DNA from 2 places in the Terrabacter sp. Soil811 genome. Region 1 is predicted to be linked to the other one. Evidence: predicted binding sites of a transcription regulator. Region 1 holds the regulator's gene; the other holds the start of a gene.
What was found. The regulator HspR, encoded in region 1, represses chaperone genes until heat shock. The targets are predictions, from matches to a motif close to AAGTTGAGTCNNNNNGACTCAACTT.

Region 1 (5,511 bases):
TGCTCGGCGTCCGCGGACGACGCCTGCATCTCGGCCGCGACCGCGTCGCGCACGACCCAGCTGTTCGCCTCGTGGATGAAGGACTCGGCCGAGCGCGGCGTGATCGAGGGGCGCAGCGCGGCCCGCTCCGCGGGCCGGCCCCACGGGAAGGACACGGTGAAGGTGCTGCCCCTGCCCTGCCGTGACTGCACGGCGACGCGGCCGCCGAGCAGGTCGACGAGCTGGCGCACGAGCGACAGGCCGATGCCGGCGCCCTCGCGCGATCGTCGGTCGTCGCCGCGGTCGAGCTGCCGGAAGCGGTCGAAGACGAGGTCGAGGTCCTTCTCGGCGATGCCGATACCGGTGTCGGTGACCGAGACGGCGAAACCGGTGTCGGTCCCGCCCAGGTGGAGCGAGATGCGTCCGCGCGCCGTGAACTTCAGGGCGTTCGACAGCAGGTTCAGCACGATGCGCTCGAACATGTCGACGTCGACGTAGGCCTCGTGGTCGAGGTCGTCGCACACCACCTCGAACTCGAGTCCGGTGCGCTCGATGGCCGGGCGGAAGTTCGCGCCGATGCCGGTGACGAGCTCCTCCACGTCGGCCAGGACCCAGTGCGGCTCGACGGCCCCGGCCTCGACCCGCGTGAGGTCGAGGATGCGGTCGACGAGGCCGGCGAGACGGTCGGTGTTGCGGCGGATCAGCTCGAAGCGCTGGCGCTGCTCGGGGTCCAGGCCGTCGGCGGTGAGGGCGTCCTGCACCGGTCCGGCGATGAGGGTCAGCGGCGTGCGCAGCTCGTGGCTGACGTTGGCGAAGAAGTCGGACTTGGCGACGTCGAGCTCGGCCAGTGCCTCGGACCGGTGACGCTCCTCCTGGAGACGGCGGATGCCGCTCAGCGCCATCGCGACGTGCGCGGCGCACAGCTCGGCGTAGACCTGGAGCTGGGCGTCCCACGGGCGTCGGGGGTTCTCGGTCAGCAGCAGGTGCGCGGTGGGCTCGAGCAGCCCGGGCTCGACGACGGGCACGACGTGCACCGTCCGGCCCTCGTCGTCGACCCCGTCAGGAGCCGGGTCCCCCGGCGCGCACCAGCGCAGGTCGATCGAGAGGTGGTCGAAACCGTCCGAGCGGAGCACCTCGAGGGCACGACGGCGTACGTCCTCGGCGTCCTCGGCGTCGGCCAGCGAGGCGAAGAGCCGCGACGCGACGTCGGCGCGGCGCTCGGCCACCACCTTCGCGGTGGTCTCGGTCGCGACGTTGAGCACGCCGACGACGGAACCCGAGTCGTCGTGGATGGCGCCGTAGGACCACGTGAAGTAGGCCTCCTCGAGGTAGCCGGCGCGGTCGACGACGAGCAGCTCGTCCTCGACCCACGTCGCCGGGCCGCCACTGGTGACCCCCTCGAACATCGGGCCGATGACGTCCCAGACCTCGGGCCAGACGGCCCGCACCGGCCGCGCCCACGCGTCGGGGTGCTTGCTCTCGCCGAGGAGGGTGCGGTAGCCGTCGTTGTAGAGCATGAGCAGGTCGGGTCCCCAGCAGACGAGCATGGGGAAGCGCGACGACAGGCAGACGTCGACGAGGATCCGCAGGTTCGCGGGCCAGGACTCGACCGGCCCCAGCGAGGTCGCCGACCAGACGGTGCGCAGGAAGAGGTCACGCATGCTCGTCGGGGACGAGGGCACGCCGAGGCTCGAGGCGTTCGTCGTGGGGGCGCCGGGCAGGGCGCCCTCAGGGTGGTGCGGGGTCACACGACCTCCGGGACTGGGGTCAAGAAGCTGCCTCCGGCGGCATTCCACAACGGCGCGCCCCGTCTGCTTGAGGCGAGCACAGTCTGACACACGAGCACCGCCTCGGGCGGCGGAGACCTAGCGCTCGGGCCGCCACACGACGAGCGCCTGCGACGACGGGGCGCGAGGCGGGCGCTGGCCGGGTCGGACCGCCACGACCTCGCCACGTGGACCGACCGCGAAGACCCGGGCGCCGGCCGACAGAGCCGCCTGGGCCGCCGCCAGGTCGGCGGCGAGCTCCTCGACCCGTGACCGGAGGGCGGTCACGTGGTTCTCGAGGTCGAGGATGCGCTGGATGCCGGCCAGCGAGACACCCTCCTGTGACAGGCGCTGCACGTCGCGGAGCAGCTCGACGTCGCGCGCGCTGTAGCGCCGCCCGCCCCCGCGCGTGCGCGACGGGGAGACGAGGCCGAGCCGGTCGTACTGCCGCAGCGTCTGCGCGTGCATGCCGGCCAGCTCGGCCGCGACGGAGATGACGAAGACGGGTGCGTCGTCGTCGTGCCCACCGGGGCGGGCGCTCTTGCGGGCCATCGTCGTCACCTCGCTCGTCAGGCTCGGGCGCGCTGGAAGAGGTCGGCCCGGGGGTCGTGGCCGTTCTCGGCCGCAGCCATCCGCTCGATGGCCTCGCGGGCCTCGTCGGTCAGCCGTTGCGGCACGACCACCTGCACGCGGGCCAGCAGGTCGCCGGCGTGGTCGCCCCGCTTGACGCCGCGCCCCTTGAGCCGCAGGACGCGGCCGCTCGGGGTGCCCGGCGCCACCTTGACCTTGACCGACCCGCCGTCGAGCGTCGGGACCGCGACGGTCGCGCCGAGCGCGGCCTCCGCGAAGGTGACGGGCAGGTCGAGGGTGAGGTTGTCGCCCTCACGTCCGTAGACCGGGTGCTTGTCGACCCCCACCGTGAGGATGAGGTCACCGGCCGGCGCGCCGGGGTCGCCCTGGCGACCCTTGCCGCGCAGGCGGATCCGCTGCCCGTCCTTGACGCCCGCAGGGATGCGGGCATTGATGCGACCGAGGTCGGGGGAGCTGAGCGAGACCGTCGAGCCCTCGACGGCGTCGCGGAAGCCGATGCGCGTGTTGGCCTGGACGTCGGACCCGGGGCGCGGACCTGCCGTCGCGCCGTAGCCGCCGTAGCCGGCGCCGGGTGCACCCCCGCCGAACATCTGCCCGAGGATGTCCTCGAGGTTGGGCTGGCCGCCGGCGCCACCGGTGTCGAAGCGCACGCGCTGCCCACCGGGACCACCCGCCCCACCGAAGGCGGAGAAGATGTCCTCGAAACCGGCGCCCTGGCCGCCCGCGCCGCCCGCGGTGAAGCGGGCACCGCCGTGCGACATGGCCCGGATCGCGTCGTACTCGCGCCGCTTCTCGGGGTCGGACAGGACGGCATACGCCTCCCCGACCTCCTTGAAGCGCTCCTCGGCCTTGGGGTCGCCGACGTTGTGGTCGGGGTGCATCGTGCGCGCGACCTTGCGGTACGTCTTCTTGATCGTCGCGGCGTCGGCGTCCTGGGGCACGCCGAGGATCGCGTAGAAGTCCTTCTCGAACCAGTCCTGACTAGCCATGGCGCACCTCCTCGTTCACGGTGACTCTCACGCTGCTCCCATCATCGGGTATGCCGCCGGGCTGCGTGCGCAGCCCGGCGGCGGACGTCTCAGGCGGGGTCGGCAACCGAGACCCGGGCGGCGCGGACGAGACGGTCGCCGATGCGGTAGCCCGGCTGGAGCACCTGGACGACGGTCGTGCCGGTCGCCCCCTCGGGCAGCTCGGCCTCGACGTGCATGAGTGCCTCGTGCACGTTGGGGTCGAACTCCTGTCCGGCCTCGCCGACGCGCTCGACGCCGAAGCGACCGAGGGTCGCCTCGAGCTTGTCGGCGATCGCGGCGAAGGGGCCACCGGCGAGGTCGCCGGCCTGGCGGGCCATGTGGATGTCGTCGAGGACCGGGAGCAGGGACTCGACGACGCTGCCGACCGCGGTGTGGCGGATGACCTCGCGGTCGCGGTCGACGCGCTTCTTGTAGTTGACGTACTCGGCCTGCAGCCGCTGCAGGTCGGCGAGCAGCGTCGCGGCCATGGTGTCCTCCTCGGCGAGGGCCACGCCCTCGGTCTGCGAGGACTCGCCGGCGTCGCCGGTCTCGTTGGAATCGGTTGCGGTGTGGTCGAACTCGTCCTCGCCACCGGGCTCGGACGACGCGCCTGCGCCGCCCTCGTAGTACGTGTGGTGGCGCTCGCCGTGGGCGGAGTCTGCCCGCGGCGGGGTGCCGGCGGCGTCGCCGCCGGCACCCGTCGCGCCCGTCGCGGTCACGTCAGGCTGCTCGCCGGGCGTGCCGTGCTTCGGGGACTCGGTCACTTGGCTTCCTTGGCCTCGTCGTCGTCGACGACCTCGGCGTCGACGACGTCGTCGTCGGACGCGCCGGACGCACCGGGCGTGGTGTCGTCGGCAGGAGCGCCGTCCTGCGCCCCGGCGGCACTCGCAGCGTTCGCGGAGGCCTGCTCGGTGGCGTACACGGCCTGGCCCATGGCCTGCGACTTCGTGTTGAGGTCCTCGACCTTCGCCTTGATGTCGTCGGCGCTGGCCTCGGACCCCTCGGCGATGGAGGCCTTGAGGTCGGCGAGCGACTCCTCGACCGGCGTCTTGACGTCGGCCGGGACCTTGTCGCCCGACTCCTTGAGGAAGGACTCGGTCGAGAAGACGAGCTGCTCGGCCTGGTTCCTCACCTCGGCCTCCTCGCGACGCTTCTTGTCCTCGTCGGCGTGCGCCTCGGCGTCCTTGACCATCTTGTCGATCTCCTCCTTCGACAGGGCCGAGCCGCCGGTGATCGTCATCTTCTGCTCCTTGCCGGTGCCCTGGTCCTTGGCGGAGACGTTGACGATGCCGTTGGCGTCGATGTCGAAGGTGACCTCGATCTTCGGCACACCGCGCGGCGCCGGCGCGATGCCGGTCAGCTCGAAGGTGCCGAGCGACTTGTTGTGCTGCGCGATCTCACGCTCACCCTGGAAGACCTGGATGAGGACCGACGGCTGGTTGTCGTCGGCGGTGCTGAAGATCTCGGAGCGCTTCGTCGGGATCGCGGTGTTGCGCTCGATGAGCTTGGTGAACAGGCCACCCTTGGTCTCGATGCCGAGCGAGAGCGGCGTGACGTCGATGAGCAGGACGTCCTTGCGCTCACCCTTGAGGACACCGGCCTGCAGGCTCGCGCCCATGGCGACGACCTCGTCGGGGTTGACGCCCTTGTTGGGGGCCTTGCCGCCGGTCAGCTCGGTGACGAGGGCGGTGACGGCCGGCATGCGGGTGGAGCCACCGACGAGCACGACGTGGTCGATGTCCGCGACCTTGATGCCGGCGTCCTCGATGACCTTGTGGAACGGCGCCTTGGTGCGGTCGAGGAGCGACTTGGTCATCTGCTCGAACTGCGCGCGGGTGAGGTTCTCGTCGAGGTGGATCGGGCCCTCGGGCGTCATCGAGATGTACTGCGCCGAGATGTTGGTGCTCGTCGCGGTGGAGAGCTCCTTCTTGGCGCGCTCGGCCTCGTCGCGGAGGCGCTGCATCGCGATCTTGTCCTTGGACAGGTCCTGGCCGGTCTTGTTCTTCACCTGCGTGATGAGGTGCTGGACGACGACGTCGTCCCAGTCGTCACCACCGAGGTGGTTGTCACCGTTGGTGGCGCGCACCTGGATCGTGGCGAAGCCGTCCTCGGCGTCCTTGCCGACCTCGAGGAGGGACACGTCGAACGTGCCGCCACCGAGGTCG
Region 2 (5,511 bases), on a different contig from region 1:
GATCGTCAGGTCGACGCCGCCGAGCGCGGGCGGTCCGGCGGAGGCCCCGGAGCGGCCGTAGGTCATGACGAGGTCCCGGGCGACGAGGTCGCGGGCCGGGTCGGGCGACGGCGCCCCTGCCGGACGCGAGGGGGCCTGGGCGCCGGTGAGGCCGACGGTGGGGCTGACAGGTGGGGCGAGGGTGGGGGAGGCTGGGAAGGCTGGGCGCTCGGGCGCACCGGACGGCGTACGGGCTGGGTCGTAGTAGCTCATGGACCCAGCCTCGCCGCGGTGGGCCGGGTCTCACATCGGGCCGTGGTCGCCTCCCGGGCGGGACGGCATACGACCCCGGTATGACGACCGGGACGCGGGCGTACGACGAAGGGGCCGGGGACGTGGTGTCCCCGGCCCCTTCGGCCGTGCTGGCGGATCGCTGCGGTCAGCGCTCCGTGCCGGTCAGCCCCGCGTCGGGGTAGACCTGGTCGTCGGGCACGGGCGGGCCGGCCGTGATGTTGACCCCGAGCGCCTCGTCGAGGGCGGCGCCCTCGGGAAGCTCCGGGAGGTCGTCGGCCGGCCGGTGCGCGGCGTCCGGGTGGGCCATGTCGGAGAAGGTGAACGTCTCCGCCTTGCCCTCGCCCTCGGTGTCGACCTTGACGTACTGGCCGGAAGCGAAGTCCCCGAACAGGATCCGCTCCGACAGGGCGTCCTCGATCTCGCGCTGGATGGTGCGGCGCAGCGGACGCGCACCGAGCACGGGGTCGTAGCCCTTCTTGGCGAGCAGGTCCTTGGCGGACTGCGTGAGCTCCATGCCCATGTCCTTGTCCTTGAGCCGCTTGTCGAGCTTGGCGATCTCGAGGTCGACGATCTGGATGATCTCGTCGCGGCTCAGGTGCGGGAAGACGATGGTGTCGTCGACACGGTTGAGGAACTCGGGTCGGAAGTGCTGCTTGAGCTCGTCGGTGACCTTCGCCTTCATCCGCTCGTAGTCCGAGCGGCTGTCGGGTCCGGCCGAGAAGCCCATGTTGGCCTTGGAGATGTCCCGCGTGCCGAGGTTGGTCGTCATGATGATGACGGTGTTCTTGAAGTCGACCATCCGACCCTGCGAGTCGGTGAGGCGGCCGTCCTCGAGCACCTGCAGCAGCGAGTTGAAGATCTCCGGGTGTGCCTTCTCGACCTCGTCGAAGAGCACGACGGAGAACGGCTTGCGGCGCACCTTCTCGGTGAGCTGGCCGCCCTCCTCGTAGCCGACGTAGCCGGGAGGCGAGCCGAAGAGGCGGCTCACCGTGTGCTTCTCGGAGTACTCGGACATGTCGAGTTGGATCAGCGCGTCCTCGCTGCCGAAGAGGAACTCGGCGAGCGTCTTGGCGAGCTCGGTCTTACCGACACCGGTGGGGCCGGCGAAGATGAAGGAGCCACCCGGACGACGCGGGTCCTTGAGGCCTGCACGGGTGCGGCGGATCGCCTGGGACAGCGCCTTGACGGCGTCGTCCATGCCGACGATGCGCTTGTGCAGCTCGTCCTCCATGTGGAGCAGTCGGCTCGACTCCTCCTCGGTCAGCTTGAAGACCGGGATGCCGGTGCTGGCCGCCAGGACCTCGGCGATGAGCTCCTCGTCGACCTCGGCCACGACGTCCATGTCGCCCGACTTCCACTGGGCCTCACGGGCGGCCTTCTCCTGGCGCAGGCGCTTCTCGTCGTCGCGGACGCGGGCCGCGCGCTCGAAGTCCTGCCCGTCGATGGCCGACTCCTTCTCGCGCACGAGCGCGGCGATCTTCTCGTCGAACTCGCGCAGGTCCGGCGGAGCCGTCATCCGACGGATGCGCAGTCGCGCGCCCGCCTCGTCGATGAGGTCGATGGCCTTGTCGGGTAGGAAGCGGTCGTTGACGTAGCGGTCGGCCATGTTGGCGGCCGCGACGAGCGCACCGTCGGTGATCGTCACGCGGTGGTGGGCCTCGTAGCGGTCACGCAGACCCTTGAGGATCTCGATCGCGTGCGGCAGCGTCGGCTCCTGCACCTGGATCGGCTGGAAGCGCCGCTCGAGGGCCGAGTCCTTCTCGATGTGCTTGCGGTACTCGTCGAGCGTCGTCGCACCGATCGTCTGCAGCTCACCACGGGCGAGCATCGGCTTGAGGATCGACGCGGCGTCGATGGCGCCCTCGGCGGCACCTGCACCGACGAGCGTGTGGATCTCGTCGATGAAGATGATGATGTCGCCGCGGGTGCGGATCTCCTTGAGGACCTTCTTGAGCCGCTCCTCGAAGTCACCGCGGTAGCGGCTGCCGGCCACGAGCGAGCCGAGGTCGAGGGTGTAGAGCTGCTTGTCCTTGAGCGTCTCGGGCACCTCGCCCTTGACGATGTCCTGGGCGAGACCCTCGACGACGGCGGTCTTGCCGACGCCGGGCTCGCCGATGAGGACGGGGTTGTTCTTGGTGCGGCGGGACAGCACCTGCATGACCCGCTCGATCTCTTTCTCACGGCCGATGACCGGGTCGAGCTTGCCCTCACGGGCAGCCTGCGTGAGGTTGCGACCGAACTGGTCGAGCACGAGGGAGCCCGCGGGCGTCCCCTCGGCCTGGCTCTGGCCGACACCGGCGCCGGCCTTCTCGCCGCCCTGGCCACCCTGGTAGCCGGAGAGCAGCTGGATGACCTGCTGGCGGACCTTGTTGAGCTCCGCGCCGAGCTTGACGAGGACCTGGGCGGCGACGCCCTCGCCCTCGCGGATCAGGCCGAGCAGGATGTGCTCGGTGCCGATGTAGCTGTGGCCGAGCTGGAGCGCCTCGCGGAGCGAGTACTCGAGGACCTTCTTCGCGCGGGGCGTGAAGGGAATGTGACCGGTGGGGGCCTGCTGCCCCTGGCCGATGATCTCCTGGACCTGGGCCCGGACCGCTTCGAGCGAGATGTCGAGCGATTCGAGGGCCTTCGCGGCGACGCCTTCGCCTTCGTGGATCAGACCCAGGAGGATGTGCTCGGTCCCGATGTAGTTGTGGTTGAGCAGGCGAGCTTCCTCCTGCGCGAGGACAACCACCCTTCGGGCCCTGTCGGTGAACCGTTCGAACATGTTCTTCTCCTGACTGATCGAGAGACATCTCGATGCTATCTGTGCCCGCTGTGGACGAGCACACCCCGACCAACGCCGGTGGTGTCCCTCCTGTTCCCCATCCTGAGCGTGATCGGCTCAGGTTCAGCCGCTGTTCGCCGTGAGCGGACAGATGCCGTGAGGCGTGTCGTGATCCTTGCGTATGCCGTGTCGTACCCGCCCAGTGTCCGCCCGCACTGTTGCCGGCGCGTTTCACATCCGTCTCGCACGGGTCGCCGAGGTCGGGTCATGCCGGCAGGGCGAGGTCGCCCGACCTGCTCGGGAAGTGTCGGCGCCACTCGTGCCGGAGCCGGGGCACCGGCATACCTGCTCGGCGCATGGCCCGCGTGATCATCGCGAGCGTGTTCGTCGGTGTCGAGTAGATGTCCCGGGACACGACCACGAGCCGGCGGATCTGCTCGTCGTCCAGCGCCTCGTCGCGGCCGATGTCGCTGAGCCACTGCTCGTCCGACTCGGCGTGCTGCCTGCCGTCGTACTCGATGATCAGTCGGAAGGGGAGGTAGGAGAGGTCGTAGCGCCGCAGCAAGGTCCCGCCGTCGTCGTGCACCCGGTGGTCCACCTCGGGCTCGGGAAGCCCGGCGAGGACGATGAGCAGCCGCAGGCGCGTCTCCATCGGTGAGTCGACACCCGCGCGGACGAGCGCCGCTGCCCGGCGGGCCAGTCGGGAGTACGGCCCTCGACGGGCACGGGTAGCCGACACGAGCTCATCCGGGGTCGTCCGTCGGCGCCGCACCAAGGAGTCACCCAGCACGACCAGGTCGACGAGGGTCAGGCAGTGAGCCAGGTCCAGGAACGTCTGCACCGGCGACGTCATCCGGATGCCTCGCCACAGCACCACCTGCTGCTCCGCCTTCGCCCGGTGCCCCGTCAACCCGGCTCCCTTGACCCGCAACCGACGCGAGGTCACATGGACGTCGGGGTGGTCGGGCGCCACTGCCCCCAGGAGCCGGGCAGCCGTGTGGTGCGAGACGTAGCTTCCTTGCTCGGCGACCAGCAATGCGGCCTCGGCGAGCTCGAGGTCGCCCACCGGGGTTCGATGTCGGACGTAGACCCCGTGGAAGAGCGCCCGGTAGCCGCGGCGCAGCTGGCCGTCCGACAGGTGTCTCGCCTCGGACCGAAGAAACGGCCGTCCCTCGTTCAGGGTCATGGCCCGACCATCTCCCAAGGGCGAGGACCCCTGCCCGCGCTCTCCACAGCACCGTCGGTTTGGGGGCCGCGGCGCCTGAGCGTGCGGGGTTTGGCGCCTGATCCCGTCGGCCTGGGGGCCGCGGCCCGCAAGGGTGCGCGCCCCGACGGTTTGGGGGCCGCGGCGCCCGGAGGTGCGGGGTTTGGCGCCTGACCCCGTCGGTTTGGGGGCCGCGGCGCCCGAAGGTGGGGGTCGGCGCGAGAGCTGCGCCTTGGCTGGGTTGGCGTACGCCTCGTGGCGGGGTCAGGCTTTTCGGTGGGCGAAACGGTCGTGGAGGTCGCGGACCTCGGCCTCGAGCTCGGGGGCCGGCCCGTCGACGACCGCGCCCGGCACGACGTCGCGGATCGACAGCGCCGCGACCGGGGACGGGGCCGAGCCCCACGCCGACCGCCACGCGGTCAGCTGGGCCGAGCTCACGGCATACGCGATCCGGCCGAGGCCGACCCACGCGTGCGCTGCTGAGCACATGGGACAGTGCTCGCCCGAGGTGTAGACGGTCGCGGCCGCCCGCTCCGAGGCGGTCAGGTGGGCACCCGCCCAGCGCGCGATGGCGAACTCGGGGTGCTGGGTGGCCTCGAGCGCGAGGACGTGGTTGTGGTCCTCGAAGAGCACCTCGCCGTCGCCCGACACGAGGACGGAGCCGAACGGCTCGTCCCCACGCTCCAGGGCCAGGCGCGCGAGCAAGACCGCCCGGCGCAGGTGCTCGAGGTCGGTGGCGTCGAGGCTCATGCGACCCTCCCGGTGACGAGGGCGAACGTGACGAAGGCGCCGCCGTCGGCCTCGAGCATCCCCTGCACCGCCGAGCCGGCCTGTCCCTTGAGCTCCATGACGGCGCGCTCCCACAGCAGCCAGTTCGCGCACGCGTCCGGCTGGTTGCGGGCCGTGACGGTCGTGAAGGCGCGGCTGAACTCCCACTGGCTGCGCAGCCAGTCCGCCGTGTGCCAGGCCGCGGACTCGGCGCCGACGACGCGGTCGATGTGCTCGGGGATCTCGCCGAGCTCGCGCACCTCGGTCGTCAGGGCGGGCGTCGCGACCCCGAGCTGGCCGCCCGGCTTGAGGAAGGTCGCGAGGTAGGGCGGGTAGTGGTCGCCGGTGCCGAAGTACTCCCACGCGTCGATGCTGAGGACGGCGTCGAACGAGCCCCGGCCGAAGGGGAGCGCGTGCGCGTCGACCCGCATCGCGAGGACGCGGTCGTCGACGTTCTCCTTGCGGAAGACCGCGGCAGCCTCGGTGGGGTCGACCCACAGGT

Region 2: a site for HspR is predicted at 3,137-3,161, ahead of ASH01_RS07095 (ATP-dependent Clp protease ATP-binding subunit). Genes of this name have one in related genera too.

What each region holds. Positions count from the first base shown of each region.
Region 1 covers NZ_LMSX01000001.1:1,112,117-1,117,627, forward strand. Annotated here, with positions in the region: gene ASH01_RS05170 (ATP-binding protein) at 1-1,727, opposite strand, end outside; gene ASH01_RS05175 (heat shock protein transcriptional repressor HspR) at 1,845-2,297, opposite strand; gene ASH01_RS05180 (DnaJ C-terminal domain-containing protein) at 2,315-3,325, opposite strand; gene ASH01_RS05185 (nucleotide exchange factor GrpE) at 3,415-4,110, opposite strand; gene dnaK (molecular chaperone DnaK) at 4,107-5,511, opposite strand, start outside.
Region 2 covers NZ_LMSX01000007.1:31,665-37,175, reverse strand. Annotated here, with positions in the region: gene ASH01_RS07100 (ABC transporter ATP-binding protein) at 1-252, opposite strand, end outside; gene ASH01_RS07095 (ATP-dependent Clp protease ATP-binding subunit) at 419-3,037, opposite strand; gene ASH01_RS07090 (hypothetical protein) at 3,303-4,223, opposite strand; gene ASH01_RS07085 (nucleoside deaminase) at 4,506-4,991, opposite strand; gene ASH01_RS07080 (SAM-dependent methyltransferase) at 4,988-5,511, opposite strand, start outside.